2 regions of the Bradyrhizobium sp. USDA 372 genome follow, and region 2 is predicted to be linked to the other one. Evidence: predicted binding sites of a transcription regulator. Region 2 holds the regulator's gene; the other holds the start of a gene.
The links. Region 2 encodes PhoB, which activates phosphate uptake and scavenging genes when phosphate is short. Its sites were predicted from a motif close to TGTCATNNANCTGTCAT; they were not measured.

Region 1 (15,615 bases), 2.3 Mb from region 2:
CACTGGCCGCGCTGAAATCGGCGATCGCGAAGTCGTGCTGGTTGTTGCCCTGGTAGATCAGGGCGCGGCCATAGAGCGCCTGCGCATTATAGGGATCGAGGCCGATCGCGCGGTTGAACTCGTCGAGCGCTGCCGTGGTCTCGCCTGACTTCGCCAGGGACTGGGCCTTCGCGGTATGGGCCTGGGCTTCGGTGACGTTGCCGGCGCTTACCGCGCCCTCGGCCGGCGCGGTGGCTTTGGGCGCTTCCTGCGGCTTGTCCTTCTCCGGCATCAGCGATCCCAGATCGAACGAGCAGCCGCACAGCGCGATTCCCGTCAACGCCACCGCGAGCGGCGGCTGCCAGATCCGACGCCGTCGCGCAAAGCCGCGCTGAGGGAAAGGGGAGGCCATCTACGGTTCGCTCGCGCTAGAGCTTGATCCGACAAGTCCTCAAAACAATAACGCGGGCCTGGGGCCCGCGTCATCGAAAACTGAAGTCTTGCTGAATCGGATCAGCGCGGTCCGCGCGGACCTGCACCGGGGCCGCCACGACCGCCGCGATCGCCGCCCGGGCCGGCGCCGAACACCGGCTTCGGCTTCATCGGCAGCAGGCCTTCGCGCTGCAGCTTCTTGCGGGCGAGCTTGCGCGCACGACGCACGGCTTCGGCCTTTTCGCGGGCCTTCTTCTCGGAGGGCTTCTCGTAATGACCGCGGAGCTTCATCTCGCGGAAAATTCCCTCGCGCTGCATCTTCTTCTTCAGCGCCTTGAGGGCTTGATCAACATTGTTATCGCGAACGAGAACCTGCACGCGGCATCCTCTTCAAGTGGATCGGATTTGAATTCTGGTAAGTCAAAGGGGATGGCGAAACGCGCAAGCCCTTAACCTTGAGCGCGCGGATGTATCAGACAAAACAGCAGATGTCCACCGGCCAAGCGGGTTTTCGGGCCAAGTTCGGCCATTAAATGCGGCGAAAATACCTCCATGCGGCCCCGATTTGGGCGGTTTGGCGCCGAGGACGGGGCCGCGCCGGAGCTTTGATCCGGATTCTTGCAATGAGGGGACCACAATGGACATCAAAAAATATGCTGCCGAAGCCATCGGCACCTTCTGGCTCACATTCGCGGGCTGCGGAAGCGCGGTGATTGCGGCCGGCTTCCCGCAGGTGGGAATCGGGCTGGTCGGCGTGTCCCTGGCCTTCGGATTGAGCGTCGTCACCATGGCCTATGCGATCGGCCACATCTCCGGCTGCCATCTCAACCCGGCCGTCACGGTCGGTCTTACCGCCGGTGGCCGTTTTCCGGCGGGGCAGGTCCTGCCTTACATCGTCGCCCAGGTGGCGGGGGCGATCATTGCCGCCTGGCTGCTCTATGTCATTGCCAGCGGGGCGCCCGGCTTCGACGTCGGCAAGGGCTTTGCCTCCAACGGCTATGACGCGCATTCGCCCGGCCAGTACAGCATGATCGTGTGCTTCCTCACCGAGGTGGTGATGACCATGATGTTCCTGTTCATCATCATGGGGGCCACCCATGGCCGCGCGCCGGCGGGTTTCGCACCGCTGGCGATCGGGCTCGCGCTGGTGATGATCCATCTCGTCAGCATTCCCGTCACCAACACCTCGGTGAACCCGGCGCGCAGCACCGGCCCGGCGCTGTTCGTCGGCGGCTGGGCGCTGTCGCAGCTCTGGCTGTTCTGGATCGCGCCGCTGATCGGCGGCGCGCTCGGCGGGGTGATCTATCGCTGGCTCAGCGAGGAGCCCACCGGCGTCGTTGCGGGCGTGAAGACGGCGTAATCGAAAAGCACCCGGCGGGATTGCAGCCTCTGCTGCGATCCCGTCACTCGTCCCGGGGCGGCCTGACTTCGGTGACGTGGCCCATCTTGCGGCCGGGGCGCGGCGTGCCCTTGCCGTAGATGTGCACGGTCGCGCCGGGCACGCTCAGCCACTTTTCGTAGTCGTTGATCTCGTCCCCGATCAGGTTGGTCATGGTGACGACGTCGCCGTGGCGCACCGGCTTGCCGAGCGGCCAGCCGGCGATGGCGCGGATGTGCTGCTCGAACTGCGAGATGGACGCGCCGTCGAGCGTCCAGTGTCCTGAATTGTGCACGCGCGGCGCGATCTCGTTGACCAGCACCTTCGGCCCGGTGCCGTTGGCGAGCACGAACATCTCGACCGCGAGCACGCCGACATAGTCGAGCGCGGTTGCGATCTTGCCGGCGATGCTGCGCGCCTCTTCGGCGAGCGCATCCGGGATCGGCGCGGGTGCACGCGATATTTTCAGGATGTGGTCGCGGTGCTCGTTCTCGGTGACGTCGAAGCACTCGACCTCGCCCGTGGCCGCGCGCGCGGCGATCACGGAGATCTCGCGCTCGTAGGGCACGAAGGCCTCCAGGATCGCCGATTTGGTGGCGAGGCTGGTCCACACTTTCGCGATGTCGTCGCCCTCGCGGATGATGGCCTGGCCCTTGCCGTCATAGCCGAAGCGGCGGGTTTTCAGCACCGCCGGAAGGCCGATCCTGGCGATCGCCTCGCGCAGCGAGGAGACGGAGGTGACGTCGGCATAGGCGGCAGTGCCGATGCCGAGCCGCGTCACGAAATCCTTCTCGGCGAGCCGGTCCTGGGTGGTCTCGAGGATCTTGCGATTGGGCAGCACCGGGCGGCGCGCGTCCAGCACCAGCGCGGCTGCCGCCGGCACGTTCTCGAATTCATAGGTGATGACGTCGACATCGTGCGCGAACAACTCGAGCGCCTCGACGTCGGCATATTCGGCGCAGGTCGCGTTCAGCACGACGTCGAAGGCCGGCGAATCCGGATCGGGCGAGAACACCTGGCAGCGCAGGCCGAGCCGCGCCGCGGCCATGGCCAGCATCCGGCCCAATTGTCCGCCGCCGAGGATTCCGATGGTGTCACCGGGCTTCAGCTTCACGTGCCTGGTGTCCGTCACGCCTGGTCCTCCGGGCGCTCGGCGACCGCCTCGGTCTGCGCCTTGCGCCAGGCGGCGAGGCGATCCGACAGGGCCGGGTCCGACAACGCCAGCACGGCGGCCGCCAGCAGCGCGGCATTGATCGCGCCGGCCTTGCCGATGGCGAGGGTGCCGACCGGGATGCCCGCGGGCATCTGGACGATCGAATAGAGCGAATCGACGCCCTTGAGCGTCCTGGATTCGACGGGAACGCCGAACACCGGGAGTTCCGTCAGCGCTGCCGCCATGCCGGGCAGATGTGCCGCGCCACCGGCCCCGGCGATGATGACTTTGTAACCCGCGGCCTTGGCGCCCTTGGCGAAAGCGAACAACCGGTCGGGTGTGCGGTGGGCCGAGACGATGCGGCTGTCGGCAGCAATGCCGAGCGCGTCAAGCGTGTCGGCGGCGTGCCGCATCGTGTCCCAGTCCGACTGGCTGCCCATGATGATGGCGATTGGCGCGGTCATGACGTCAATTGTGCCCAGAAAAACAGAAAGATAGGCCAGATTAACGTTTCCGGCCGGCGGCTCGCAAGGCGGTGGCAAGGAGAAGGGAATCCACTATCCTGTCTTGGTGAATCCCCGCAAGCCTTCATTGAGCAGGATGCCCATGAAGAAACCAAAAAGGGCGAGCTCTGCGAAGGCCGGAAAGGGCCGGACCATCAGCGCCGGCCGATCCAAAGCCGCTTCGAGCCGCGCGGCCAAACCGGCCTTGCGCGGAGCGCCTGCTGCCGACGACAGCAAGGCGGCCATTCGCGGCCTCAGGAGCAAGCTGAAGGCAGCCCTGCTGCGGATCTCGGAACTCGAGGCGGCCGCCGACACCGATTTCCTGCTCGATATCCCCAACCGGCGCGGTTTCGAGCGCGAGCTCGCGCGCGCCATCGCCTATATGAAGCGCTACCGCGCCAGCGGGGCGCTGATCGTGCTCGACGTCGATCGGCTGAAGCCGATCAATGATTCCTTCGGTCATGCCGCCGGCGATGAGGTGCTCAAGGCGATTGTCGCCACGCTGACGCGACAGGTCCGCGCCTCCGACGTGGTCGGCCGCCTCGGCGGCGACGAGTTCGCGCTGCTGCTCTGGAATCTCAGCGAGACCGATGCCAAGGCGAAGGCCGCCGCCCTGGAGCAGGCGATCGACGAATTGTCCTTCGTCTTTCGCGGCCAGCACGTGACCGCGGGCGCCTCGGCGGGCGTCGCCCTGCTCGGTCCGCAGTCCGCGGCAGCTCGCGCCCTGGAGGAGGCGGATGCCGCCATGTATGTGCGCAAGGCGCACCGCCGGCACGAAGCGGCGGATCAGGCTCCGCAGCGAGCGCTAGTCTAGAGGGTTGCAAGATCTTCCGGCACGTTGCCGAATTTGCGCAGCAGCGTCGCATCCCCGAACTCGCCGGTCAAGGGATCGCCGCTGCGGCTGAATGCGACCGCGCCGATATGGCCGGCGCCGCGCGCCAGAATCTCTGCGCGTCGCAGCGCCGCCGTCGAGGACTGACACTCCTCTGCCGCGCCTGCGACGGGGGATCCGTCATCATCGATCAAAAAGGGCATTGCAACGTAATAGGTGACATCCGACATGGCGTTGCTCCGATGGAGCATGATCCGGAAAAGTGTCAAGCGGTTTTCCGACAAGATCATGCTTAAAACAAAGCGCGGTCTCTTCGCGCTTTGAAAATCAGGCGGCGCTGCTCTTGCTCCGCATCTTGCTGCGCGAAGTCTCCGGAATGCAGCCCGCGGAAATTGCCGCCTGCAATTCCTCCAGCTCGGCTTCCAGATATTCGTTGGCCATGATCAGCGCCTTGATGGTGCTGCGCAGATTGCCGTCGCACATCGCGATCGCCTGATCGCAGGCCTGTTCATAATGGCTGTTGTCGAGAAGGGCGGTCGCCGACATCTGCGTTGTCCTCGTGTGTTGTCTTGAGCGTTCTCTGAGGTGGTGGGGCGCCCGCGAATGTTCCTATTTTGTTCTTATTGAGTCAAGCGGATTCGGAAGCGGCGGGCGCCGCGCGAGACCGGCCCAGGCTCAGGCGATGATGTCGGGCGTAATCTGGTCTTCGATGAAAGCGATGCGGTCGCGCAACAACAGCTTGCGCTTTTTCAGGCGCTGTAACCGCAACAGGTCGGGGGCGGGCGATTGATGCAACGCATCGATCGCCGCATCGAGATCTCGGTGTTCCTGCTGCAACCGGGTGAGCTCGGCTTCGAGCTCACGCTCATCTTCATTGGTCATGTCTGCGGTGGCCGAAAACCGATAGGCGTGAGATCTGGGCTGTGGATGCCCTGTGGAAATTATCGTCCTTGCGCCGCGTGATCGCAAGCGATCTGCGATCCCTCGTCGCCGATCTCCCGCAAGATATTTCTGCGAGGAGCTGCGGCGTGGCGCCGGCGCATTGATATCATGGATTTTTCCGGCGTGGTTCCCCTAGTCACGCTTCGTTACATATGAACTTTCAAAAATGACGCGGCGACGACGGTTACCCATCGACAGGACGAATCGGTGATGTAGACTTAGGCGTCCGGATCGAATCCTGAGGTTCAACCCTACCGAGGAGGTTTCGAATGACAATTCAGGCACATCTCGTTGAATTGGAACGGAAGCACAAACTTCTCGAAAACGAATTGCACGAAGCTCTCGTGCACCTTTCAACAGACGACCTGCAAATTGTTGAGTTGAAGCGCCGGAAGTTGATGGTCAAGGACCAGATCGAGCGTCTGAAGCAAGGCGACACGCTCCACTAGTAACCCCCGTGACAGTGTAGAGTTGATCACATCCTTCACGCAGGGATGAGAGCATTCGTGCTCATCCCTGCTGCAAGGTGTGCACCGTGCAACAGGTTTGCGCGGCGCTCACTCTTGTTTGGACGCGTGGTCTCGATACCAACACTTATCCGCTTCTCGAAGCGCTCTCGATGTCTGCGAGCTCGGCGACGTGATCGGCGATCGCGAGCGAGGACGTCAATCCCGGCGATTCGATGCCGAACAGATTGATCAGGCCTGCAACGCCGTGATCGCGCGGGCCCTGCATCAAGAAATCCTGCGTGGCCACGGCCGGGGGCACGATCTTCGGGCGGATGCCGGAATAGCTCGGCATCAGCGCGCCGTCAGGCAGCGTCGGCCAGTATTTGCGGATCGCGGGATAGAACCGCTCGGCGCGTGAGGGGTCGACCTCGTAATCGATCGTCTCGATCCATTCGACGTCAGGCCCGAAGCGCGCCTGTCCTGCCATGTCCAGCGTCAGGTGCACCCCCAATCCGCCGGGCTCGGGCACCGGATAGATCAGGCGCGAGAACGGCGCCTTGGCGTTGCAGCTGAAATAGTTTCCCTTGGCGAGATAGGTCGCTGGAATCCGGTCCAGCGGCATGCCGTCGATGCTGCGCGCCACATGCGTCGCCGACAGCCCCGCGGCGTTGACGAGGAGGCTGCATTGCAGCGTCATCGGTGCCTCGCCGCCGGCATCGATCTCGATAAATCCGGCCGCCGCCCTGGCACGGATCAGCGGAGTGTGAAACGCGAAAGCCGCGCCGGCGTCCTCGGCTTCGCCGCGCAGCGAGAGCATGTAGGCGTGGCTGTCGATGATGCCCGTCGACGGTGACAGCAGCGCGGCGTCACAGGCGAGCGCCGGCTCCAGCGCGCGTGCGACCTCGCCCGAGAGCAGCTGCATGTCGAGCACGCCGTTGGCCTCGGCATGCGCCTTGATCGATTGCAGCTTCTCGGTCTCTTTCGGGCTGGTCGCGACGATCAGCTTGCCGCAATTCTTGTGCGGGATGCCGCGCTCGTCGCAGTAGCGGTAGAGCGCGTGCTTGCCGGCCACGCACATGCGCGCCATCCAGCTCCCGGCGCGGTAATAGATGCCGGCATGGATCACCTCGCTGTTGCGCGAGGAGGTGACGGTGCCGATCGCCTCGGCTTCCTCGAGCACGATCACCTCGCGCCCGGCCTGGGCGAGCTTTCGGGCCACCGCGAGACCGATCACGCCGGCTCCGATGACGACGCAGTCGACCCTATCCATGGTTGTGCAGGATACCAGTTGGAAGCACCGGTGGCGTATGGCCCGGGCAGGGGCGCGCAGGCGGGGCTTCCGTTAAGAAGGCGTTTATCATGTCAGGGCAATTGCCGTATTTCACGTGACATTATTCTGTTGTTCCCTCAGGCGTTTACCCGATCCAAACCCGCGAGGCCAGACAATCCGACGTTGAAATCGCGGGTGGCTGATGGCTGAGAAGAACTGGCACGTGGGCAGCACGCTTTCGATTGCTGTGCAGGCCCTCCTATGCCTGGCCGGCACGGGCGCGCCTGCGCGCGCCTTTGCGGCATCGGACAGCCTTGCCGTGGCGGCAGATCTCACCGGGCTTGATCCGGGCGTGATCTGGGAAGCCCTGATCGCCGGCATCGTGGTCTGCGCGTTCCTCGCCGCGATCGGGCTGTGGATCCATTCCTCATTGCGCCGGTCCAGGCGTTTGCAGCTGCGGCGCAACGCCTTCATCTCCTCCGCCATGAACAATCTCAACCAGGGCGTGGTGATGACGGATGCGCAGCGCCGCATCATCTTCTGCAACGACCGCTATCTCGAGATCTATGGCCTGACGCGGTCGGAAGTCCGGCCTGGCATGAATGGCCACGACCTTCTCGAGCTTCGTCGCAGGCGCGGGGTGCTGAATGCCGCCTCCGACGCCGAGTTCTACGACAAGGCATCGAGCGTCAACGGCCTGATCACGGAGCTGCCCGACGGACGGGCCATCCTGGTGAAATATTTCGTGCTGCCGAACGGTGGCTCGGTGGCGACCCATCTCGACGTCAGCGAGGAGCGCAGGCTGTCGCGGCAGCTCGCCTCCACCAAGCAGTTCCTGGAGACGGTGCTGGACCATGTGCCGGCCTGCGTGGCGGCCAAGAACATCGAGGACGGCTGCTACATCTTCGCCAACAGCGCCTATGAGAAGTTCTGGGGATTGTCGCGGGACTTCGCCGTCGGCAGGAATGCGCGGGAGCTGTTTGCATCGGCCTCGGCCGCGAGCATCGAGGCGGCCGACGAGGCGGCACTCAATTCGCCGGATGGCCAGTACCGCAACGAGTTCGACGTGGATCGTGCCGGTGCGCAGCGCACGGTCGCCTCGATCCGGATCGTGGTCCGCAACGAGAGCAATAAGCCCGAATTTCTGCTCATCGTGTTCGAGGACATCACTGACCGCCGCTCGCTGTCGGAGGAGCTGGAGAGCACCAAGAAGTTCCTCGAGCTCGTGGTCGACAACATCCCGGTTGCGCTGATCGTGGAACAGGTCAAGGACGGCCGCTATCTTCTCGCCAACCGCAGCGCCGAGACGATCCTCAACCGCAGCCGCGAAGAAGCCACCGGCCTGACCGCGACCGACATCTTCAACGCCAAGGAAGCCAAGCTGATCGTCGCGCGCGACGAGGCCGCGATCAAGAAACGCGGGATGATCACCGAGGAGCATCCGATCTCGACCAAGGACGGCCTGCGGCTGTTCCTCACCCGCCGCGCCACCGTGCTGAGCGAGGCCGGCGAGCCGCAATATCTGATCAAGACCCACGAGGACGTCACCGATCGCCGGCAGACCGAGTCGCGCATGGCGCACATGGCCTATCACGACGGCCTCACCGATCTGCCGAACCGCGCCGCCTTCCTGCAGGCGCTGACCCAGATGATCGAGGCCTGCGAGGGCACCGGCGAGGAGTTCGCCGTGCTCTGCGTCGACCTCGACGGCCTCAAGGAGGTCAACGACGTCTTCGGCCATGCGCTCGGCGACAAGCTCCTGATCGAGGTCGCCCATCGGCTCCAGGATTCCGCGCGCGGCGGCGTGGTGGCGCGCCTGTCCGGGGACGAGTTCGGGCTGATCATCGACGGCAAGCAGCCCGAGGCCGGCCTCGCGCTGGCGCAGCAGATCGCCGAAGCCGTCGCGAAGGATTTTCAGATCGACGGCCGTCCGGTCCGCGCCGGCATCACCACGGGCATGTCGGTGTTCCCCCACAATGGCACCGATGGCGCCTCGCTGCTCGCCAATGCCGGTGCCACGCTGTTCCGCGCCAAGCAGAAGTCGCGCGGCACGATCAGCCTCTACCAGCCCGAGATGGACCAGCAGATTCGCGACCGCCGCGTGCTGCACCAGGACCTGTCCATGGCGGTCAAGAACGGCGAGCTCGCGCTCGCCTTCCAGCCGCAGGGGGCCGCGGGCCACAGCGTCGCCGAGAGCGAGATCATCGGCTTCGAGGCGCTGGCGCGCTGGCAGCATCCGGTGCGCGGCCAGGTTTCGCCGGCCGAGTTCATTCCCATCGCCGAGGAGAGCGGCCTCATCGTCGAGATGGGCGAGTGGATCCTGCGCGAGGCCTGCCGCGAGGCGGCGTCGTGGCCGAAGCCGCTGCAGGTCGCGGTCAATCTGTCCCCGGCGCAGTTCATGCACGGCGACGTGGTCGGCCTCGTCCATTCGATCCTGCTCGAGACGGGCCTTGCACCCGGCCGGCTCGAGCTCGAGATCACCGAGGGTGTTCTGATCGAGGATTTCGACCGCGGTCTCGCGCTGCTGCGCCGGCTGAAGGCGCTCGGCGTGCGCATCTCCATGGACGATTTCGGCAGCGGCTATTCCTCGCTGAGCTATCTCCAGGCGTTTCCGTTCGACAAGATCAAGATCGACCGCGCCTTCATCATCAATCTCGGCCGCAACCCGCAATCGGCGGCGATCGTGCGCGCTGTCATCGACCTCGGCCACGGCCTCGAAATGTCGATCATCGCCGAGGGCGTCGAGACGGTCGACCAGCTCGCCTTCCTCGCCAAGGAGGGCTGCGACGGCGTGCAGGGCTACCTGCTCGGCAAGCCCTTGCCGATCGGCAAATATGCCGGCCTCGTCGGCCGCGACGAAGCCATGGAGCTTGCGCTGAAGACCGGTTAGTGATGGGAGCGTTCGCTCCCATTCGACGGCTTCATGGCGGATTACGATCTCGCGATCATCGGCGGCGGCCTGAACGGCGTCAGCCTCGCCCGCGATGCGGCGGGCCGCGGCCTGCGGGTAATCCTGTTCGAGCAAGGCGATCTCGGCGGCGCGGCGTCGTCGGCCACACCGCGGCTGATCCACGGCGATCTCTCAGTGCTGGAGCGCCGCGGCTTCTGGCGGGTGCGCCGGGCTCTGGCCGAGCGCCGGATCTGGCTCCGGATCGCGCCGCATCTGGTCCGGCCGATGCGTTTCGTGATTCCCGCGCATGTAGACGAGCGTCCACCCTGGTTGCTGCGGGCCGGCCTGTTTCTCTATGACGGCCTCGCCGGCCGGAGCGGCCTGCCCGCGTCGGCGACCCTCGACATCACCCATCACCCGGTCGGCAACGCGCTGAAGCGCCCGTTCGGCACGGCGTTCGAATATTCGGACTGCATCGTCGACGATTCGCGCCTTGTCGTGCTCACGGCGCTGGACGCCGCCGAGCGTAGTGCGGCGATCCGGACCGGCGCACGCTGCGTGCGTGCCGACCGAACCGACATCTGGCGGCTCGCCGTGGTCGATCGCGGCCACCGCCGCTCCATCACAGCCAGGGCGCTGGCCAATACCAGTGGCGGCTGGACCTCGATCGTCGCGGAGACAGTCCTGCGCCAGCCGCAGCCCGCCGTGGCGGCCATGCAGATGAGCCAGATCATCGTGCCCAGGCTGTTCGATTCTGACAATGTCTACGTGTTCCAGAACAGCGACGGCCGGCTGATCTTCGCAAGCCCGTTCGAGCGCGCGTTCACGCTGATCGGCACGGTCACGCATGATTTCACCGGCGACCCCGCCATCGTGGCGATGCGCGGTGCCGACGTCGATTATCTCTGCGAAGCGGCGAGCCGCTACTTTCGCGAGCGCATCGTCCCGACCGACGTGGTCCGGACCGTCTCGGGCGTCAATTTGAGGCCGGCGTCCGCGCGGCAACGCGAGGGTACGACCCTGTTCCATGCGCGTCGGCGCAAGGCGCCGCTGATCACGATGTTCGGCGGCGACGTCACCACCTCGCGCCGGCGCGCCGAGCGGGCGGTGACGAAGCTGACGCCGTTCTACCCGATGTCGCCGCCCTGGACCGCCGGCGCAGCGCTGCCCGGCGGAGATTTCGCCTGGGACCGTTTTGACACCGAGGTCGACCTCGCACGCGAGCGCTGGCGCTTCTTGTCGGAGCCGGAAGCCCAGCGCCTGGTTGCCGCCTATGGCTCGCGATTGTCGGCCATGCTCGGTGAAGCAAGGACACGCGAGGAGCTTGGCCGGGCCTTCGGACCCGAACTGACCGGCGCCGAGGTGCGCTATCTCATGAGCCGTGAATGGGCGCGCTTTCCGGATGACGTTCTGTGGCGCCGTTCCAAGCTCGGCCTGACCATGCCCGCCGCGGACCGTGAGGCGCTGGCGGTGTTCATGGCGGGCGAGAGCGTTTCATCCCGAACCGGTTGAGCTAAACACGATCGGCCGCTAGCGTGCGGCGGAATCGGGGTTGGCAGGGACCATGGCGGAAGAATTGCCCGAAACGAACGTTGCGGCTGAACCGGCTGGCGGAGAATCATTTCCGGCCGCAGGCCAGCCGCTGCTGCGCATCGACGGCGTTGCCAAGACCTTCGGCACATTCCGCGCCGTCGACGGGGTGTCGCTCGATATCAACGCCGGCGAGTTCTTCGCGCTGCTCGGCCCGAGCGGCTGCGGCAAGACCACGCTCTTGCGCATGCTCGCGGGCTTCGAGGCGCCGGACGAGGGGCGCATCCTCCTCGGCGGCAAGGATATCGCGCAGGCGCTGCCGCATGAGCGGCCGATCAACATGATGTTCCAGAATTATGCGCTGTTCCCACATCTGTCGGTGCGCGACAACATCGCCTTCGGCCTGAAGCGCGCCGGCATGCCGCGTGCCGAGATCGCGACGCGCGTGGCGGAGATGGTCGCGCTGGTCAAGCTCGAAGGGTTGGAAAAGCGCAAGCCGGACCAGCTGTCCGGCGGTCAGCGCCAGCGCGTGGCGCTGGCCCGCGCCCTGGCGCGCCGGCCACAACTGCTGCTGCTCGACGAGCCGCTCGCGGCCCTCGACAAGAAGCTGCGCGAGAGCACGCAAGCCGAGCTGATGGAGCTGCAGCGGCGGCTCGGCATGACCTTCATCATCGTCACCCACGACCAGGAGGAGGCGATGACGATGGCGAGCCGGATCGGTGTGATGAAATCAGGCAAGCTCGCCCAGGTCGCGAGCCCCCGCGAGCTCTACGAGGCGCCGCGTTCGCGCTGGATCGCCGAGTTCGTCGGCGACATCAATCTGTTCGACGGGGAGTCCAAGTTGCGCGACGGTCGTCGTCTGGTCATCGGCACGCGTGATGCGGGGGCGCTGGTGGTGGCCGAGCCGCGCGAAGCCGTCGGCACCGGAAAACTGGCGGTCGCGATCCGTCCCGAGAAGGTCAAGCTGTCGCGCCGCGCCCCGGTCAGCGAGGCCGGTCGTGAGACGGCGATCAACACTCTCGACGGCGTGATCGCCGACATCTGCTATCTCGGCGGCACCACCACCTACAAGGTGAAGCTCGACACTGGCGGAATGTTGCAGGCGTCGGTCGCCAACAGCGCGCGGCTCGACGTCGACGCCTACAGCCTGAACCAGCATGTCGTCGCCTGGTTCACGCCTGATGATTGCGTGGTGCTGCAATCATGAGCTCGCGCCGCATCTTCGCAAGGCGCGGCGCGCTTCGCCGCGATCGCGCCCTATGTCTGGATGGTGCTGTTCTTCCTGGTGCCGTTCGCCTTCGTGCTCAAGATCAGCCTGTCGCAGACCGCGATCGCGCAGCCGCCTTACGAGCCGGTGTTCGACCTGACGGCGGGATGGGACGCTCTCAAGGCGGCGTTCGCAGCGCTCTCGGTCGACAATTTCAAGCTGCTCGGCTCCGACGACATCTACGTCTTCGCCTATGTGCGCAGCCTCACCATCGCCATCACCGCCACCGCGCTGCTGCTCCTGATCGGCTATCCCATCGCCTACGGCATGGCGCGGCTGCCGAAACGGTGGCAGGCGGTGGCGATGGTGCTGGTGATCGTGCCGTTCTGGACCTCGTTCCTGATCCGCATCTACGCCTGGATCAACATCCTCCAGCACGACGGCCTGCTGAACCAGGTCCTGCTCGCGCTGCATCTGGTCAGCCAGCCCGTGGTGTGGCTCTCCACCGACACCGCGATGTATATCGGCATCGTCTATTCCTATCTGCCGTTCATGATCCTGCCGCTCTATGCCACGCTCGCCAAGATGGAGCCGGCACTGGAGGAGGCGGCCTCCGATCTCGGCGCGCCGCCCTGGCAGGTGTTCTGGCTCGTCACCTTCCCGCTGTCGCTGCCCGGCGTCGGTGCCGGTGTGCTCTTGTGCTTCATCCCGATCGTCGGCGAGTTCGTGATTCCCGATCTTCTCGCCGGATCCAATTCGCTGATGATCGGCCAAACCCTGTGGCTCGAATTCTTCACCAACAAGGACTGGCCGGTCGCCTCCGCTGCTGCGATCGTGCTGCTGTTCGTGCTGCTGCTGCCGCTTTTGCTGTACGAGCGGCTGCAGAAGCGGCAGCTGGAACAGGGGCGTTGAGACGATGCGCAAGGTCGCCCGCCTGTCCCGCTTCAACATCGCCTCGCTGGCACTCGGGCTGGCCTTCCTCTATCTGCCGATCCTCATCCTCGTTCTGTACTCCTTCAACGCCTCGCGCCTGGTGACGGTGTGGGGCGGCTGGTCGCTGCGCTGGTATCACGAGTTCTTCAACGATCGCGCCATGATCGAGGCGGCCTGGATGAGCCTGCGGGTTGCGGTCGCCTCCGCGACCATCGCGACACTGCTCGGCACGCTGGCGGCGGTGGCGCTGTCGCGCGGGGAGAGGTTCCGCGGCCGCACCCTGTTCTCCGGCATGCTCTATGCCCCGCTGGTGATGCCGGAAGTGATCACCGGATTGTCGCTGCTCTTGCTGTTCGTCGCGCTGAACGCCGAGCGCGGCTTCTGGACGGTGACGATCGCCCATACCACGCTGACCATGTGCTTCGTCGCGGTGGTCGTGCAGTCGCGCCTCGGATCGCTCGATCGCTCGCTGGAGGAGGCGGCGATGGATCTCGGCTGCGACCCGGTGCGCGCGTTCGTCGCCGTGACACTGCCGCTGATCGCGCCGGCGATCGTCGCCGGCTGGATGCTGGCGTTCACGCTGTCGCTCGACGACCTCGTGATCGCGAGCTTCACCACCGGCCCGGGCTCGGCGACGCTGCCGATCCGCATCTATTCGGAGGTGCGGCTCGGCGTGAAGCCCGAGATCAACGCGATCTGCACGCTGGTGATCGCCCTGATCGCGGTCGTCATCGTCATCGCCTCGCTCGCTTCGAAGCTGTCGAGCTCGCAGGGCGAGAGCGCGGCGCCGCTGTAGCCGGTCGTGCGGCGAACCGCGCGCGGGCCGCGTCCTGCATGGCCGCGCCGAGCTGGCGCAGCGCCAGCGCGTTGAGCGGAAACTCCAGCAGGATGTGAATGAGGCTGAGCGCCAGCAGGAAAGTGAACCCGAAAGCATAGTCGTAAAAATAGAGCGCGGTCGCCGCCGCGCTGGCCGCGGCCATTGCCGCGAGCCGTGCCTTCGGCACCTCGGCCCAGCGGATCACGTCGGCTTTGATGAACCAGTTGAGGTAGTGATAGGTGTAGACGAAGGCGAGCAGGCTGGTCAGCCTGGTGTCGAGGACGAGTCCCGGCACGCCGAACAGCCGGCCGAGCGCCGGGCCGACATTGCCGAAATAGTCCTGCCCGACCCGGGCAAAGCTTGCGAAGCGGATTTCGGCGGCGGGCGGCAGCAGCAGGATCGCGGCGATTGCGGCGAGATAGACCACCACCAGCGCGGCCTGCACGCGGCTGCCGGACCGGTAGGCGCCGAGCACCATGAAGATCAGCGTGAACAGCGAGACGTGGATCAGCGTCGGAATCAGGATGCCGATCACGGCGAGCGAGGAGCCGCTCGAATACATGATCGCGGACAGGGCAAGCGCCACCATGAACAGCAGCATGCTCTCGATCGCGGTGGCGGTCGCCGCCAGCATGGCGCAGACGACCAGCGCGGCCCACATCGCAAAACCGAACCACGAGGCGTTGTCGATCAGCGCCGCGACCACGGCGACGATGGCGAGGACCGCCGCAATGCCGCGATGGGGCAGGTAGTAGCTGCGGTCATGCAGCCACGAGATCTCGGTGAAATAGTGCGCCGGGCCGAGCACGACATAGGCCAGCAGCAACAGCTCGAACGGCACCAGATAGGCGGCCGCGAGCGCCAGCAGCATCAGGCCGAGATGGATCGCGTCGTTGCTTCGCATGATGCCGGGGCCCGCCTTTGGGAACCCGGAGGTTAGATGAGGCGTGGACAATCTTCAATTGCCCACGCCGTTGCTCGACCGCTTTGCTTGCGGCGACCCCTTGCGTCGTGTTGCGTCAGGACTTCACCGCGCCCGCCGTGAGCCCGCCCACCATGTAGCGGCGGAAGGCGTAATAGACCGCGGCCGGCGGCAGCGCGTAGATGAAGCCGGTGGTCATCAGCAGCTCCCACGGCGAGTCGTCGGCGGCGAGGAAGTTGCCGAGCGCGACGGGGAGGGTGATCTCGCGGTCGTTCGACAGCAGCAGGAACGCGTAGAGATATTCGTTCCAGGCCAGCAGCACCGCATAGGTGCCGATCGCGACCAGCGAGGGCATCATCAGCGGCACGTAGACCAGGC
Region 2 (15,615 bases):
GCCCCCTCCCGCCAGATCGGCGTTGCCGACGGCGTTTTTGGTTTTCGCACCGCTCTTGTCAGCCACACGCTTGTACCACGAAATGACCCAGGCAACCCCCCACATGATCAGGATTCCGGAGAGGCTAATCAACGCATGCATGGCCGGCCCGCCGGAGACTTCGGCGAGGACGAAATGGCCGGCAAAGGCCAGGAAGACGCCGAGGCAGAAGATCTCGAGCGAATGCTGGCCACATAGAATCAATGGTCGCAGCCAGCGCGATTTCAAGCCCGGCCAATCCCGGGGCAGGAAGCGCACGGTGAGCGCGGCCAGCGCCAGGAAATGCGTGAAGCGCAGCACGTCGAGGTCGGTCTTGTCGATCGGATACATCCACTGCTCGATCCGCTTCGGCATGAACTGGGACAGCTGCGGCACGTACCAGGTCAGCGTCACGTAGAACGCCGCGACGAGATAGGCGATCGAGATCCACATCGTCACGGGCGAGGCCAGGATGCGCGACATGCGACGCGCACCTCCGAGCGCGCACCATGCACCGAACACGAACAGCAATTGCCAGGCGAAGGGATTGAAGGCCCAGAACCCGTTCGGATAAGCCGAGAGATAGAGATCGTACTCCCAGGTCACCGCGTAGAGCAGGACCGAAAGCCCGAGCGTGACGTCCGGCCGCCATTTCATCGACCACAGGATCAGAGGCAGCGCCAGCATCAGCACGATGTAGAGCGGCAGCACGTCCATGTTGACGGGACGGAAGCGTAGCAGCAGCGCCTGCACGATGGTGACGTCGGGCTGCTTGAGGAAGTCCATGATGCCCATCTCTTCGGTGTAGAGCGGGTTCTCGAACCTGGTCGCCACATAGGAGATCTCGGCGAGAAAGATCGTGAACAGGAAGACGTGGGCGACGTAGATCTGCCAGACCCGGCGCAGGATGCGCGCGGTGGCGATGAGAACGCCGCTCTCCAGCATGGCCCGGCCATAGACGAAGGCAGCGGTGTAGCCGGAGATGAAGATGAAGATCTCGGTGGCGTCGCTGAGGCCGTAATTGCGGATCGTGAACCAGGTCAGCAGACTGGGCGGCAGATGGTCGATGAAGATCAGCCATAGCGCGAGTCCGCGGAACAGATCGAGCCGGAGCTCGCGCTCGCCGATGGCAGGCAGCGTGATGGCCGGCGCAGCGGCGCGCGGCTTGGCGCCCGCGGTTCCTGCGATGGTCGATCCCGTCACTCGGTCGGCAATGGTCATCGGGGCCTGGAAACCGTTCCGCAAATCGCGACGTTGAAGCAGTGTAATGGTCCGGCTGTCGTCTCGCAAAGCGCCCGGATCACATAAGGGTGTCTCCCTCGGTGGTGTGCTTTTCCTCCAATTCTGGCGGGACGATGTCGCCAAGGCCGCCCGTAGGGGTTTGGTTCCCGGGGCGGATTTCGCTATGATGGCAGCCATGTACCGCGCCGTGACCCGCCAGATCGAAGTGACCGTCGAGCCGAACTTTGTTCCGGAGCAATCGTCGGCCGACCGCTCGCGCTACTTCTGGTCCTACACCATCGTCATCACCAATTCGGGCGAGGAGACCGTGCAGCTCAAGACGCGGCACTGGATCATCACCGATGCCTCCGGCCGCCAGCAGGAGGTGAAGGGCGAGGGCGTGGTCGGCGAGCAGCCGATCCTGGCCCCCGGCGAGCGCTTCGAATACACCTCCGGCGTGCCGCTCTCGACCGCCTCCGGCTTCATGACCGGCCGCTACCAGATGGTCAGCGAAACCGGCGAGCGCTTCGAGATCGACGTGCCGACGTTTTCGCTCGACAGCCCGGACAACAAGCGGGTGTTGAACTAGGGGGCGGACTTCGGTGCCGTAGGACCTCCTACCCTTGGTCAAGGGGAACGTCCTTATAGGGCAATATGGTAGCGCCGTGCTCGATGCAGTCCAGGACGCTGCGCGCCGGCTTTGCCGGTGCCTTCGGCATCCTGGACAGCATCTGCGGGCGGCGCTCTGGCGCTCGGCAGGTCGGGACGAAGGAATGGTCGCCCGGCCGAACAAAGGAATGGGGCTCACCCGTTCGCGGAGTTCTTTGTGCCGTTATGGTCCGCATCGTATGGGGTCTGTCGCTTGAGCGTCGTGCACAGGGCAAAAAGCAAGCGATCTCCCACGCTGCGCAGAGCCCGCGCGTGACCGTGTCCTTTTCTGCGCAAGGCATCATACCGTCGCCTGCTGGCAGCGTCGTGTTGGATGGCGACACGCGACCAGTGATGGACGGCGCTCTGTAGCCGCCTGTTGCAGGCGAGGCGGCGGATCACGAAGCGTTGTTTGCCGCTTTGCCGCGTCACCGGCGCAGCCCCTGCCAAGGCGCGCAGAGCATGGTAATCTCGTCTGCGCAGGGGCTCTGCGGCCTCGGCGAGCAGTGTGGCGAGATTGATCCTGCCGATTCCTGGCCAGGAGCGTAGGATCGTCACGTCGCACTGCTCCGAGCTCTGCCCCGACGGCTTCTCCTCTCCTTCGAACTCGGCACATAGCCGGTCCAGGTTCTGATGAGCCTCTTTGATCTGCCGATTGACCAGGTGCAGACGTGCCGCCAGGCTGCGGATGTGAGCGCAGGCTGCCTCCGTCGTGCCGGGGGCTACGAACAGCGGTGCCTCGCGCAAAGTCCCGAGCACCGTCGCCGCATTGAGACGGCGGATACGATAGTCCCTGAGAACACCTGCGATGGCCTTCTCGCTGGCCTTGACCGCACTGGCGGGGGTCGGCACCTTCTGCCAAAGCGCCAGGAACCATTCGTCGGCGACATCGTCGGTCAACTTGGTGGCCTGGGGATAATATCGCCACAACTGCTGACGCAAGCGGTTGGCAAGCCGCGTGCGTTCCTGCTGCAGTTCGTCCGCCAGGCGCGACCACTCCCGTAGCTCAATCATCGCCGCATCGTCTGCCACAAGCCGACGGAAAGCAGCACGGTCAGTGCGCAGCGAGGCGCCGAGCACATGAGCATCGCGGCGGTCGTCCTTGGCACCGGCCACCGTGAAGCGATCGCGGAAGCGATCCAGTTGCTTGGGATTGATGGCAAACACCGCAAACCCGTGCTCGAGCAGCATCTCCACCACCGGGCCGTGCGGCATCTCGATCGCCACGGCGATCTGTCCCGGTGCGGCCTTGGTCTTCTCCAGCAGCCAGTCACGCAACTCCGTCAGCCCGGCGCCGCCATGGTCGAACTCGTGCTGCGCAACCTGTCTTCCCGCGGCATCCAGCAGGCAAACGCTATGGCTCCGCGTTGCCCAGTCGATCCCGACGAACCAGCGTACATCTTCGATCATTGTTGAGACCTCCTTGCTCGCAAGGCGGGCCACCACGATCCTGATCAGTCCCTGTACCGGCGCTCTTGGCGCGACCTCCTACCGGATCTCGATCGCGGTCGCTCCGCCGGGGCGCGGTTCCTACGTCGGTGCTCGAGGCACAGGTGGACAAGGCTGCTCCCGGCGGATCGGCCCGGACGGCCAGTCTACATCCGAAGGCCGCCACGAACCCCACAAGGGTACAGGGTGGGTTAGCCGAAGGCGTAACCCACCATTGTTTGTATCCGCAGAACCAGAAGAGGTGGGTTACGCTACGCTAACCCACCCTACGATGTCCGAGCGCTTGGCGAATAGCCTCTCCAGCCTCGTCATTGCGAGCGCAGCGAAGCAATCCGGACTGCCACCGCGGAAAGGCTCTGGATTGCTTCGCTGCGCTCGCAATGACGAAGGCGACGCTACGCGTCCTCCGCGCCTGCCTCGTGCGGCGTGAACTGGTACACCGATGAGCAGAACTCGCAGGTGACGACGACCTTGTCGTCCTTGACCATGGCGGCGCGGTCGTCGGGCGAGAAGCTCTTGAGCATCGCGGCGACCGCATCGCGCGAGCAGGAGCACCGCGCCTCGAGCACCTGCGGATTGAACACGCGCACGCCGCGCTCGTGGAAGAGGCGGTAGAGCAGCCGCTCGCCGGAGAGCTCGGGATCGATCAGCTCGACGTCTTCGACGGTTTCGATCAGCGAGCGCGCCTCGACCCAGGCATCGTCCTCGGTGACGCTGTGCACCTCGGTGCCGTCGGGAGCATCGCCGGGATGCAAGTCCGCCTGCCGCGCGCGCTCCGGCGCCTTCGGCAGAAACTGCATCAGCATGCCGCCGGCGCGCCAGCGATGCTTGCCGCCGTCGCTCGAGCGCCACTCCTCGCCGACCGCGAGGCGCACGCGCGTCGGGATCTGCTCGGAGCGCAGGAAATATTCATGAGCAGCATCTTCCAGGCTGCCGCCATCGAGCGCAACCAGGCCCTGGTAGCGGCTCATGTCGGGGCCCTGGTCGATGGTCATGGCGAGATGGCCGCGACCGAGCAGCGTGCCGGAATCTTTTGCCGTGCCCAGGCGCGAGGCATCAAACCGCGCATAGGCGCGCAGACGGTCCGGGGCCTTGTAGTCGACCACCAGGAACGACACCGGGCCATCGGTCTGGGCCTGAAGAATGAAGCGGCCCTCGAATTTGAGCGCCGAGCCGAGCAGCGTGGCCAGCACGATGGCCTCGCCGAGCAGCTTGCCGACCGGCGCGGGATAATCGTGCTTGGTGAGGATGTCGTCGAGCGCAGGGCCAAGCCGCACCAGGCGCCCGCGCACGTCGAGCGCGTCGACCTCGTAAGGCAGCACGGCGTCATCGACCGGAACCGATGATGGCGCGCGAACCGGGCCTTCAGGCCCGGTATTCATGTCAGGAGATTGGAAAACCATGGCGCATTATCTGGGGTCGGTGGGCGGAAATGGAAGGGGAACGGCCGCATTCCGTCGTCCTCAGAACGACGGGCCGCGCAGCCCGGATGGAGCGCAGCGTAATCCGGGGAGATCGTTCCGCACGCTGAGAACCCCGGATTTCGCTGCGCTCCATCCGGGCTTCAGAAAGGTCACTTCACCGCGTCGAAGCACCAGGCCAAGATGCCCTTCTGCGCATGCAGGCGGTTTTCGGCCTCGTCGAACACGACCGATTGCGGGCCGTCGATCACTTCATCCGTGACCTCCTCGCCGCGATGGGCCGGAAGGCAGTGCATGAACAATGCATCCGCCTTGGCCAGCGACATCAGCTTGGCATTGACCTGGTAGGGCTTGAGCACGTTGTGACGGTGCTCGCCCTCCTTGTCGCCCATCGACACCCAGGTGTCGGTGACGACGCAATCGGCGCCGCGCACCGCGGCCTCGGGATCGGTACCGAGCACGATCGGCGCGCCCGTCGCCTTGATCCAGTCCCGCATGACCTTTTTCGGTGCGAGCTCCGGCGGCGTTGCGACGTTGAGCTGGAATTTGAAGCGCTCGGCGGCATGGGCCCAGGACGCCAGCACGTTGTTGTCGTCGCCGGTCCAGGCCACCGTCTTGCCCTCGATCGGGCCGCGATGCTCCTCATAGGTCATGAGGTCGGCCATCACCTGGCAGGGATGCGAACGCCGGGTCAGGCCGTTGATGACGGGCACCGTGGCGTTGGCCGCAAGCTCCAGCAGCGCATCGTGATTGAGGATGCGGATCATGATGGCGTCGACATAGCGCGACAGCACCCGCGCGGTGTCGGCGATGGTCTCGCCGCGGCCGAGCTGCATCTCGGCGCCGGTGAGCATGATCGCCTCGCCGCCGAGCTGGCGCATGCCGACGTCGAACGAGACGCGGGTGCGGGTGGAGGGACGCTCGAAGATCATCGCCAGCGTCTTGCCTTCGAGCGGCCTGACCGGCTGCTGCGCCTTCTGCTTCGCCTTCATGGCGGAAGAGGCGGCGAGCATGCTCTTGAGCTCCGACAGCGGCAGCTCGTTGATGTCCAGGAAGTGCTTTGGAGCTTTGTTGGGCGTCGTGCTCATCAGCTTGCCGCCCGCTTGGTCTGACTGGAGGAGATCGCCGTGCAGGCGCGTTCGAGCCGGCCGACGCTGTCCTCGATTTCCGCTTCGGTGACGATCAAGGGCGGCAGGAAGCGCACGACATTGTCGCCGGCCCCGACGGTGAGCAGCTTTTCGGCGCGCAGCGCCGTGACGAGATCGCCCGAGGGCACCACGGCCTTGATGCCGATCAAGAGGCCCTCGCCGCGCACCTCGCTGACGACATCGGGGTGACGATCGATCACGGAGGCGAGCTTCTGCTTGAGCAGCAGCGACATCTTCTGCACGTGGTCGAAGAAGCCGGGCTTGAGCATGACGTCGAGCACGGCGTTGGCAGCCGAGATCGCGAGCGGATTGCCGCCGAAGGTGGAGCCGTGCGAGCCGGGCCCCATGCCGGCGGCCGCATCCGCGGTCGCCAGCACCGCGCCGATCGGGAAGCCGCCGCCGAGCGCCTTGGCGAGCGACATCACGTCCGGTGTGACGCCGGTGCGCTTGTAGGCAAAGAGCTCGCCGGTGCGGCCCATGCCGGTCTGCACCTCGTCGAAGGCGAGCAACAGGCCGCGCTCGTTGCAGAGCTCGCGCAGCGCCTTCAGGAAGGCGGGAGGTGCAGCACGAACGCCACCCTCGCCCTGGATCGGCTCGATCAGAATGCCGGCGGTGTGCGGGCCGATCGCCTTCTTCACGGCGTCGAGGTCACCGTGCGGCACCTGATCGAAGCCGTCCATCGGCGGACCGAAGCCCTCGAGATATTTCGCAGATCCCGTCGCAGCCAGCGTCGCCAGCGTGCGGCCATGGAAGGCACCCTCGAAGGTGATGATGCGATAACGCTCCGGATGGCCCTTGGAGAAGTGATGATGGCGGACGAGCTTGACCACACCTTCCAGCGCCTCGGCGCCGGAATTGCAGAAGAACACGAAGTCCGCGAAGCTCTCATTGCAGAGGCGGCTTGCGAGCTTCTCGCCATCGGGGCTCTGGAACAGGTTCGACATGTGCCAGAGCTTCGTCGCCTGCTCCTGCAACGCCTTGACCAGCGCGGGATGAACGTGGCCGAGCGCATTCACCGCCACGCCCGAGGTGAAATCGAGATAGCGATCACCATTGGTCGCGATCAGCCAGCAGCCTTCGCCGCGCTCGAAACCGAGGTCGGCCCTGGCGAAGACGGGGAGCAAATGCGGCGCGGCGCTGTTAGTCATGACGTCACTTGAATGTTGCGGACGGTGTGAGGCACGCATTGCGCAACGCACCATTGACCGGCCCCGGAAAACGAAACGTGCCGCCTTTTAAGGGCGGCACGTGGCACTATCTTATGCTTGGAAAGACGGGTGTCAATGCCGCCCGGAAAGCCTCGCGAAACGCTGAATCCGTAGTCTTGCGGTGCCGATTTTGCGGGTTTTTCGCCACGGAACATGTGGAAGCGAGTCGGCGGACTCTTGCGCGGGAGTCACGCCATATTGTAGCGTTTGGACTGTCAGATACGACATCTCGTGCAGCAGTTCTGATCCCAAAAGTCCTCATGTACCGGCGTAAACGTTCGGGCGTCTTGAGCGCGCCCGGCGAGCCTTAAGGGATTCTGGCGGCACGGGTTTTTCAAGGCTTTAGGCAATCGCGGCGAAGGCTCCAGGATGGCAGGCGCGCTGCGAGGGAAAGGGTGCAATGACGGTTTTGACCTGGTCCGATGATCGCGTCGAGCAGCTGAAGAAGCTCTGGGAGGCCGGACTTTCGGCCAGCCAGATCGCGGCGGAGCTCGGCAATGTGACCCGCAATGCCGTGATCGGCAAGGTGCACCGGCTCGGCCTGTCCGGCCGCGCCAAGAGCCCTTCATCGGCAGCGCCGCGGCCGCGCAAGGCACGGCCCGCGCAGCACATGATGCGCGTGACGCGACCCGTTGCGCGCGGTAACACCGCGCTGGCGCAGGCCTTCGAGGTCGAGGTGGAAGCCGAGCCGGTTACCTACGACAACGTGGTGCCGATGAGCCAGCGGCTGTCGCTGCTGGAATTGAACGAGGCGACCTGCCACTGGCCGGTCGGCGATCCCTCGAGCCCGGATTTCTTCTTCTGCGGCGGCAAGGCGCTCTCGGGCCTGCCCTATTGCGCCCAGCATTCGCGCGTGGCCTATCAGCCCGCAGCGGACCGCCGTCGCGCACCGGCGAAGCCGAGCACGCGCTGAGCTTGCGGGATTAGTTGATCGCCGAGATTACAGCCGTCACACGATGACGGCGCCACCTACTCAGTGTCATCCCCGCGAAGGCGGGGATCCATAACCACAGGGCGCAATTGCTGCGCGAGATGGTCACGCCGGGTCTTCGCCAAACAAAGTCCTTGGGTTGATCGCGACGAGCGCAAGCGCTCGCGCTGAGATCCCGGGCTCGCGCTGCGCGCGCGCCGGGATGACGGCTGAGATTGTGGCCACAGCTCGCCAAACAACAGCTCGAAACGCCTACGTCTGCTCGGCCTTCGCGAAGCGATCATCCAGCGCGTAGCCGGCGCCGCGGACGGTGCGGATCGGGTCCTGCTCGCGGCCGAGATTGAGCAGCTTGCGCAGGCGGCCGATATGGACGTCGACGGTACGCTCATCGATATAGATGTCGCGGCCCCAGACGCTATCGAGCAGCTGCTCGCGCGAGAACACGCGGCCGGGATGCTCCAGGAAGAACTCCAGCAGGCGATATTCGGTCGGGCCGAGATCGATCGGCCGGCCCGAGCGCGCCACGCGGCGCTTGTCGCGGTCGAGCTCGATGTCGCCATAGGCGAGCACGGTGGCGAGCCGCTCGGGGCTGGCGCGCCTGAGCAGACCCTTCACGCGCGCGAGCAGCTCCGGCACCGAGAACGGCTTGACGATGTAATCGTCGGCGCCGGTTGCGAGGCCCCGTACCCGCTCGCTCTCCTCGCCGCGCGCGGTGAGCATGATGATCGGCAGCTGCTTGGTCTCGGGACGGGTCCGAAGCCGCCGGCACAGCTCGATGCCCGACAGGCCCGGCAGCATCCAGTCGAGCACGATCAGATCGGGAATGTGCTCCTTGAGGCGGGTGTCGGCGTCGTCGCCGCGCATCACCGTCTCGACGTCATAGCCGTCGCCTTCGAGGTTGTAGCGGAGAAGCTCGGTGAGAGCTTCCTCGTCCTCTACCACCATAATGCGTGCGCCCATGTTGTCGTCGCTCCTTAGGTATTCGGCACCGTCGTGGCGAAGGTCGTCATGTCGCCCTTCGGCCGCTTGTCGGTGATCGCCTGGCCCTCGATCATGTAGAACACGGTCTCGGCGATGTTGGTGGCGTGGTCGCCGATCCGCTCGATGTTCTTGGCACAGAACATCAGGTGGATGCAGAACGAGATGTTGCGCGGATCCTCCATCATGTAGGTGAGGAGCTCGCGGAACAGCGAGGTGCAGATGGCGTCGACTTCCTCGTCGCCCTTCCACACCGCCATCGCCGCCGGCAAATCGTGCGCGGCATAGGCGTCGAGCACGCTCTTGACCTGCTGCTGCACGAGGTCTGTCATGTGCTCCAGGCCGCGGAACAGCTTGAGCGGATGGAAATCCGTCTCCAGCGCCGCGACGCGCTTGCCCATGTTCTTGGCAAGATCGCCGATGCGCTCGAGATCGGTCGCAACGCGCATGGCGCCGACGATCTCGCGCAGGTCGACGGCCATCGGCTGGCGGCGGGCGATGGTGAGCACGGCGCGCTCCTCGATGCGCTTCTGCAGCGCGTCGAGATCGGCGTCGGTGGTGACGACGCGCTGGCCGAGTGCCACGTCGCGGCGGATCAGCGCGTCGACGGAATCGACGATCATGCGCTCGGCGATGCCGCCCATCTCGGCGACCAGGCGAGTGAGCTCCTGAAGGTCGCTGTCGAAGGCCTTTACGGTATGTTCAGAACCCATATTCCGTCTCCTCAGCCGAACCGGCCGGTGATGTAATCCTGCGTGCGCCGATCGCTCGGCGACGTGAAGATCTTGCTGGTATCGTCGAACTCGATCAACTCGCCGAGATACATGAAGGCGGTCTTGTCGGAGACGCGCGCCGCCTGCTGCATGTTGTGGGTGACGATCGCGATCGTGTAATTCTCGGACAATTCCTGGATCAGCTCCTCGACCTTGGCGGTCGAGATCGGGTCGAGCGCCGAGCAAGGCTCGTCGAACAGGATCACCTCGGGCCGCACCGCGACGGTGCGGGCGATGCAGAGGCGCTGCTGCTGGCCGCCGGAGAGCGACAGGCCGGAGGCATTGAGCTTGTCCTTGACCTCATTCCACAGCGCGCCGCCGCGCAGCGCCTTCTCGACGCGGCCGTCCATCTCGGACTTCGAGATCTTCTCGTACAGACGAATGCCGAAGGCGATGTTCTCGTAGATCGTCATCGGGAACGGCGTCGGCTTCTGGAACACCATGCCGACCCGGGCCCGCAACAGGTTGAGGTCCAGCTTGGCGTCGAGGATGTTGGTCTGGTCGAGCAGCAGCTGGCCGGTGGCGCGCTGGCCCGGATAGAGGTCGTACATCCGGTTGAAGATGCGCAGCAGGGTCGACTTGCCGCAGCCCGACGGGCCGATGAACGCCGTGACGCGGTTGGTGCCGAGCGTCAGATTGATGTTCTTCAGCGCGTGGTGCTCACCGTAGTAGAAATTCAGGTTGCGCGCGGTGACCTTGGCGGGCGCCTCGGGCAGCGGCTGCGAGCCGGGATGAACGGTCGGCGCGCTGACGGAAACAGACATTTCACTCATTTTGCAGTCCTCTCGGCGCCAAGGATGCGCGCGCCAATGTTCAGGGCAAGCACGGTCAGGGTGATGAGCAGCGCGCCGCTCCAGGCGAGTTGCTTCCAATATTCGTAGGGGCTCTGCACGAAGTTGTTGATGGTGACAGGTAGGTTCGCCATCGTCTTGTTCAGGCCGAGGCTGAAGAACTGGTTCGACAGCGCCGTGAACAACAGCGGTGCGGTCTCGCCCGCGACACGGGCGGTCGCCAGCAGCACGCCGGTGATGAGGCCCGAACGCGCGGCACGATAGGCGATGCGCTTGATCACCAGCGAGCGCGGCAGACCGAGCGCAGAGGCCGCCTCGCGCAGCGGATTCGGCACCAGCAGCAGCATGTCCTCGGTGGTGCGCACCACGACCGGGATCACGATGACGGCGAGCGCGAGGCTGCCCGCGATCGCCGAGAAGCCCCGCATCGGCACCACCACCGCGCCGTAGATGAACAGGCCGATGATGATCGAGGGCGCCGACAGGAGAATGTCGTTGATGAAACGGATCACCGAGGTCAGCTTGTCGTTGCGGCCGTATTCGGCAAGATAGGTGCCGGCGAACAGGCCGAGCGGCGCGCCGATGCCGACGCCGATCACGGTCATGATCAGCGAGCCGACGATGGCGTTGAGCAGACCGCCTTCGTTCGATCCGGGCGGCGGCGTGTTCTCGGTGAAGACCTGGAGGTTGAGCCCGGCCAGGCCGTTGTAGAGCAACGTCATCAGGATCAGCGCGAGCCAGGTGACGCCGAACGCAGCGGCTGCGATGCAGAGACCGCGAATGACGATGTCCCAGCGGCGGCGGCGCGAATAGATCGGGTTCATGACTTCACTTCCCCGCCTTGGTTTCCAGGCGCAGCAGCATCAACCGGGCGGCCGCGAGCACGAAGAACGTCAGCACGAACAGCAGGAGGCCGAGCAGGATCAGGCCGGACTGGTGCAGGCCGTCGCTCTCGGCGAACTCGGATGCGATCGCGGCCGAGATCGTGGTGCCCGGCGCGAAGATCGACGAGGAGATCTTGAACGAATTGCCGATGATGAAGGTCACCGCCATGGTCTCGCCGAGCGCACGGCCCAGCGCCAGCATGACGCCGCCGATGATGCCGACGCGGGTGTAGGGGATCACGACGCTGCGGACGACTTCCCAGGTGGTGCAGCCGACGCCATAGGCGGCTTCCTTCAGCACCGGCGGCACCGTCTTGAACACATCGACCGAGATCGAGGTGATGAAAGGCAGCACCATGATGGCGAGGATCAGGGCGGCGTTGAACAGGCTGAGATAGGACGGGGGACCCGCGAAGATCGCGCCCAGCACGGGAACACCGTCGAACACCCTGATCATGAAGGGCTGGAAGGTGTTGGCCAGGAACGGGCCGAGCACGAAGAAGCCCCACATGCCGTAGATGATCGAGGGGATGCCGGCGAGCAGCTCCACCGCCATGCCGATCGGGCGGCGCAGCCATTGCGGGCAGAGCTCGGTGAGGAAGATCGCAATGCCGAGACCGACGGGAATGGCGATCAGCATCGCGATGAAGGAGGTGACGAGCGTGCCGTAGATCGGCCCGAGCGCGCCAAGCACCGGCGGATCGGCGGAGGGCGCCCAGCGCTGCGTCCACAGGAAGGAGATGCCGTATTCCTTGATCGCCGGGAACGCACCGACGATCAGCGAGATGATGATGCCGCCGAGGATCAGCAGCACCGAGATCGCGGACAACCGCGTGATCCAGTAGAAGGTGACGTCGCCGAGCTTGAACGCGCTCAAGGCCTTGGCGCGATCATATGGACCGGCAGCATCAATCACATTGCTCTCGACAGCCATCTCAGCCACGCCGATCCCCTGTACCCATTTATATACGTATATACGCTTGTTGTTGGTGGCGGTCCCGTGCCCCGGATGCGGTGCAGCGCGAAGCGGTGCGCTGCTGATCCGGGGCCTGGTGCTTGTGGGTCCCGGCTCTGCGGAGCGGCACACTGGACGATGCTTTGCATCGCCAGGGCCGCACCGCGTCCGGGACACGAGAGCTCTACTTAGCTCTTGATCTCGGCAGCCCAGGTCTTCTCGATCAGCTGGACGACGCTGTCCGGCATCGGGATATAATCGAGCTCTTCAGCCGCCTTGCCGCCGTTCTTGAAGGCCCAGCGGAAGAACTTGATGGCTTCCTGCGAGGCCGCCTTGTCGGTGGCGGACTTGTGCATGAGGATGAAGGTCGCCGCCGTGATCGGCCAGGACTTCTCGCCGGGCTGGTCGGTCAGGATGACGTAATAGCCGGGCGCCTTGGCCCAGTCGGCGTTGGAGGCGGCCGCCTGGAAGGCCTCGACGGTCGGCTGAACCGGCTTGCCGGCCTTGTTGACGAGACCGGTGTAGGTCAGCTTGTTCTGCTTGGCATAGGCGTACTCGACGTAACCGATCGAGTTCTTGGTCTGGCTGATATTGCCCGACACGCCTTCGTTGCCCTTGGCGCCGACGCCGACCGGCCACTCGACCGCGGTGCCCTCGCCGACCTTGCTCTTCCAGTCCGCGCTGGCCTTGGAGAGGTAGTTGGTGAAGTTGAAGGTGGTGCCCGAACCGTCCGAACGGCGGACCACGGTGATCGCCTCCGAGGGCAGCTTCGCGTTCGGATTGAGCTTCTTGATCGCGGCATCATCCCACTTGGTGATCTTGCCGAGATAGATGTTGGCCAGGGTCTCGCCGTCGAACACCAGTTCGCCGGGCTTCACGCCCTCGAGGTTGACGACAGGGACGATCGCGCCCATCACCATCGGCCACTGGACGAGGCCGTCCTTCTCGAGCTGCTCGGCCTTGAGCGGCGCGTCGCTGGCGCCGAAGGTCACGGTCTTGGCCTGGATCTGCTTGATGCCGCCGCCGGAGCCGATCGACTGATAGTTCAGACCGTTGCCGGTCTCCTTTTTGTAGGCGTCAGCCCACTTCGAATAGATCGGGAACGGGAACGTCGCGCCGGCACCCGTGATGTCGGCAGCAAAGGCTGCCGTCGCCGATGCGGCGACCAAGCCAGCAGCGACGAGAGTTTTGAGGAAATTCATGCTGGTCTCCATACAGGGGAGCGAAGCGCCATCCGCGCCCGATCGCGCTCCCCGCGCCGCCCCTTTAGGAGCGGTCGGCTGTGCTTTTACGAAGGTTTCGTGACAGCTGGATGACACAGTCAACCGACTGAAATCGCTTGATTTTTGGGTCTAAGCCGGCGTCTTGGCCTGGGGAAAACAGGCGGTAAAAGTGGCGCCCTGCCGGGGCACGCTTTCGATCAGAAGCCGACCGCGATGACGGTTAAGAATATGTTTCACCAGCGATAATCCGAGCCCGGTGCCGCCCTGCGAGCGGCTGTCGCCGACATCCACCCGGTAGAAGCGCTCGGTCAGCCGGGGCAGGTGCTCGGGCGCGATGCCAGGGCCGAAATCGCGAACCATGACCCGGATTTCCTGAGTTCCATCAGTGGCCGCGCTCGATGTCAGCGACACGATGACGCGTCCGCCCGAGGCGCCATATTTGAGCGCGTTCTCGATCAGGTTCTCGAACAGGCGGAGCAGTTCCTCCCGGTCGCCCGCGATCATCACCGGCGGCTCCGGCAGGTGGATGTCCACCTCGACCTGACGCTCGCGCGCCAGCGGCTCGAGCCCGTCGGCGACCTGGCGGATGATCGGGACGAGATCGACCAGGGTGTCCGGCCGGACATGGGCCGACAGCTCGACCCGCGACAGCGACAGAAGATCGTCGATCAGGCGCGCCATGCGCGTCGCCTGATTGTGCATGATGCCGAGGAAGCGCTCGCGTGCCTTTGGATCGTCCTTGGCCTGGCCCTGCAGCGTGTCGATGAAACCGGACAGTGCGGCGAGCGGCGTGCGCAGCTCATGGCTGGCATTGGCGACGAAATCGGCGCGCATCTCCTCGACCCGGCGCAGCGGCGTCTGGTCGTGGAAGGTCATCAGCATGCATTTGTCGGTGCCGCCGAAGCTGGTCGGCACCGGTACCGGCGTGATGATCAGCTCCATCCAGCGATCGACCGGAACATGATCGAGATAGGTCGCGCGCCGCGGCTCGGTGGTCGCGATGGCCTCGCGCAGCGCGGTGATGATCTCCGGCGAGCGCAGCGCGAACTGGGCGAGCTCGTTCCGGCGCAGCGCCGGCGCGAGCTGGGCGGCCGCGGCATTGAGGTGGACGACGCGGCCGGCGCGGTCGAGCAGCACCGCCGGATCCGGCATGCCGGCAACCACCGCGGCCACCGCCGCGCTCTCAACCGGGTTGATGCGCCTGACGTCGTCGCGGGAGGCGGCGGGATCGTGCAGCCGCCACGGGATCAAGGCGGCCGCCGCGATGCAGAGGAACACGATTGCGGCGTGCAGCGCCGACAATTCGCCGAGCGAGACCACGACGGACAGCGCCAGCGCCGCGGCGATCAGAATGATGGTCGAGTGCCGCAGCCGGTCGGACCAGGGCTGGGCGGAGGGAGAAGAGGGGGCGTCGATCGCCATCGGGGCGGGCTTCTCCTGGGGGCTGTCCTTAAGGACCTGACACCGGTCAGGCGCCGCTGTCGCTGCGCTCTCTCACATAGGCGGCTTCAGGCGCAGGACCGGGGTCCAGCTTGAGCGCCGCCTGTTGCAACCGCTTCGATCGGGCGCCGATGATAACTTCTCGAAACGTCAGCAAGATTACAGATAGGACGAACGGAGACAGATAATAGAGGACGCGGAACAGCAGCATGCCGCCCAGGAGCTCCTCCCGGTCCATCTGCCAGAGGCCGACCAGCATGGCGGCGTCGAACACCCCCAAGCCGCCGGGCGAATGGCTGGCGAAGCCGAGCAGGGTCGCCGAGACGAAGATCACCGCGACCACGACGAAGCCGAGATTGGGCTCGTCCGGGACCAGCACGTACATCGCCAGCGCGCAGAAGCCGAGATCGACGATGCCGATCGCGATCTGAAGCAGCGTCAGCGGCCCGCCCGGCAGCACCACGGTCCAGGGGCCGCGGCCGACCACCCGCGGCTGGGTCCAGACCCAGACCACATAGCCGATCAGC

Region 1: AB7M16_RS27300 (YdcH family protein) is a predicted target of PhoB. The motif match lies at 5,386-5,402, and genes of this name have one in related genera.

What each region holds. Positions count from the first base shown of each region.
Region 1 is NZ_JBRJHR010000001.1:5,831,221-5,846,835, forward strand. Features, by position in the region: gene AB7M16_RS27255 (tetratricopeptide repeat protein) at 1-391, opposite strand, end outside; gene rpsU (30S ribosomal protein S21) at 493-789, opposite strand; gene aqpZ (aquaporin Z) at 1,049-1,771, shown strand; gene AB7M16_RS27270 (5-(carboxyamino)imidazole ribonucleotide synthase) at 1,815-2,921, opposite strand; gene purE (5-(carboxyamino)imidazole ribonucleotide mutase) at 2,918-3,406, opposite strand; gene AB7M16_RS27280 (GGDEF domain-containing protein) at 3,549-4,259, shown strand; gene AB7M16_RS27285 (hypothetical protein) at 4,256-4,507, opposite strand; gene AB7M16_RS27290 (hypothetical protein) at 4,605-4,823, opposite strand; gene AB7M16_RS27295 (YdcH family protein) at 4,953-5,159, opposite strand; gene AB7M16_RS27300 (YdcH family protein) at 5,489-5,668, shown strand; gene AB7M16_RS27305 (NAD(P)/FAD-dependent oxidoreductase) at 5,814-6,938, opposite strand; gene AB7M16_RS27310 (EAL domain-containing protein) at 7,141-9,828, shown strand; gene AB7M16_RS27315 (glycerol-3-phosphate dehydrogenase) at 9,862-11,340, shown strand; gene AB7M16_RS27320 (ABC transporter ATP-binding protein) at 11,393-12,565, shown strand; partial or broken gene AB7M16_RS27325 (ABC transporter permease) at 12,562-13,477, shown strand; gene AB7M16_RS27330 (ABC transporter permease) at 13,482-14,294, shown strand; gene AB7M16_RS27335 (hypothetical protein) at 14,233-15,219, opposite strand; gene AB7M16_RS27340 (carbohydrate ABC transporter permease) at 15,335-15,615, opposite strand, start outside.
Region 2 is NZ_JBRJHR010000001.1:3,542,011-3,557,625, forward strand. Features, by position in the region: gene AB7M16_RS16840 (OpgC domain-containing protein) at 1-1,239, opposite strand, end outside; gene apaG (Co2+/Mg2+ efflux protein ApaG) at 1,436-1,828, shown strand; gene AB7M16_RS16850 (IS110 family RNA-guided transposase) at 2,044-3,297, opposite strand; gene AB7M16_RS16855 (Hsp33 family molecular chaperone) at 3,732-4,739, opposite strand; gene argF (ornithine carbamoyltransferase) at 4,910-5,845, opposite strand; gene AB7M16_RS16865 (acetylornithine transaminase) at 5,845-7,053, opposite strand; gene AB7M16_RS16870 (GcrA family cell cycle regulator) at 7,514-8,026, shown strand; gene phoB (phosphate regulon transcriptional regulator PhoB) at 8,297-9,004, opposite strand; gene phoU (phosphate signaling complex protein PhoU) at 9,019-9,735, opposite strand; gene pstB (phosphate ABC transporter ATP-binding protein PstB) at 9,747-10,568, opposite strand; gene pstA (phosphate ABC transporter permease PstA) at 10,565-11,410, opposite strand; gene pstC (phosphate ABC transporter permease subunit PstC) at 11,415-12,404, opposite strand; gene pstS (phosphate ABC transporter substrate-binding protein PstS) at 12,614-13,627, opposite strand; gene AB7M16_RS16905 (ATP-binding protein) at 13,778-15,070, opposite strand; gene AB7M16_RS16910 (lysylphosphatidylglycerol synthase domain-containing protein) at 15,117-15,615, opposite strand, start outside.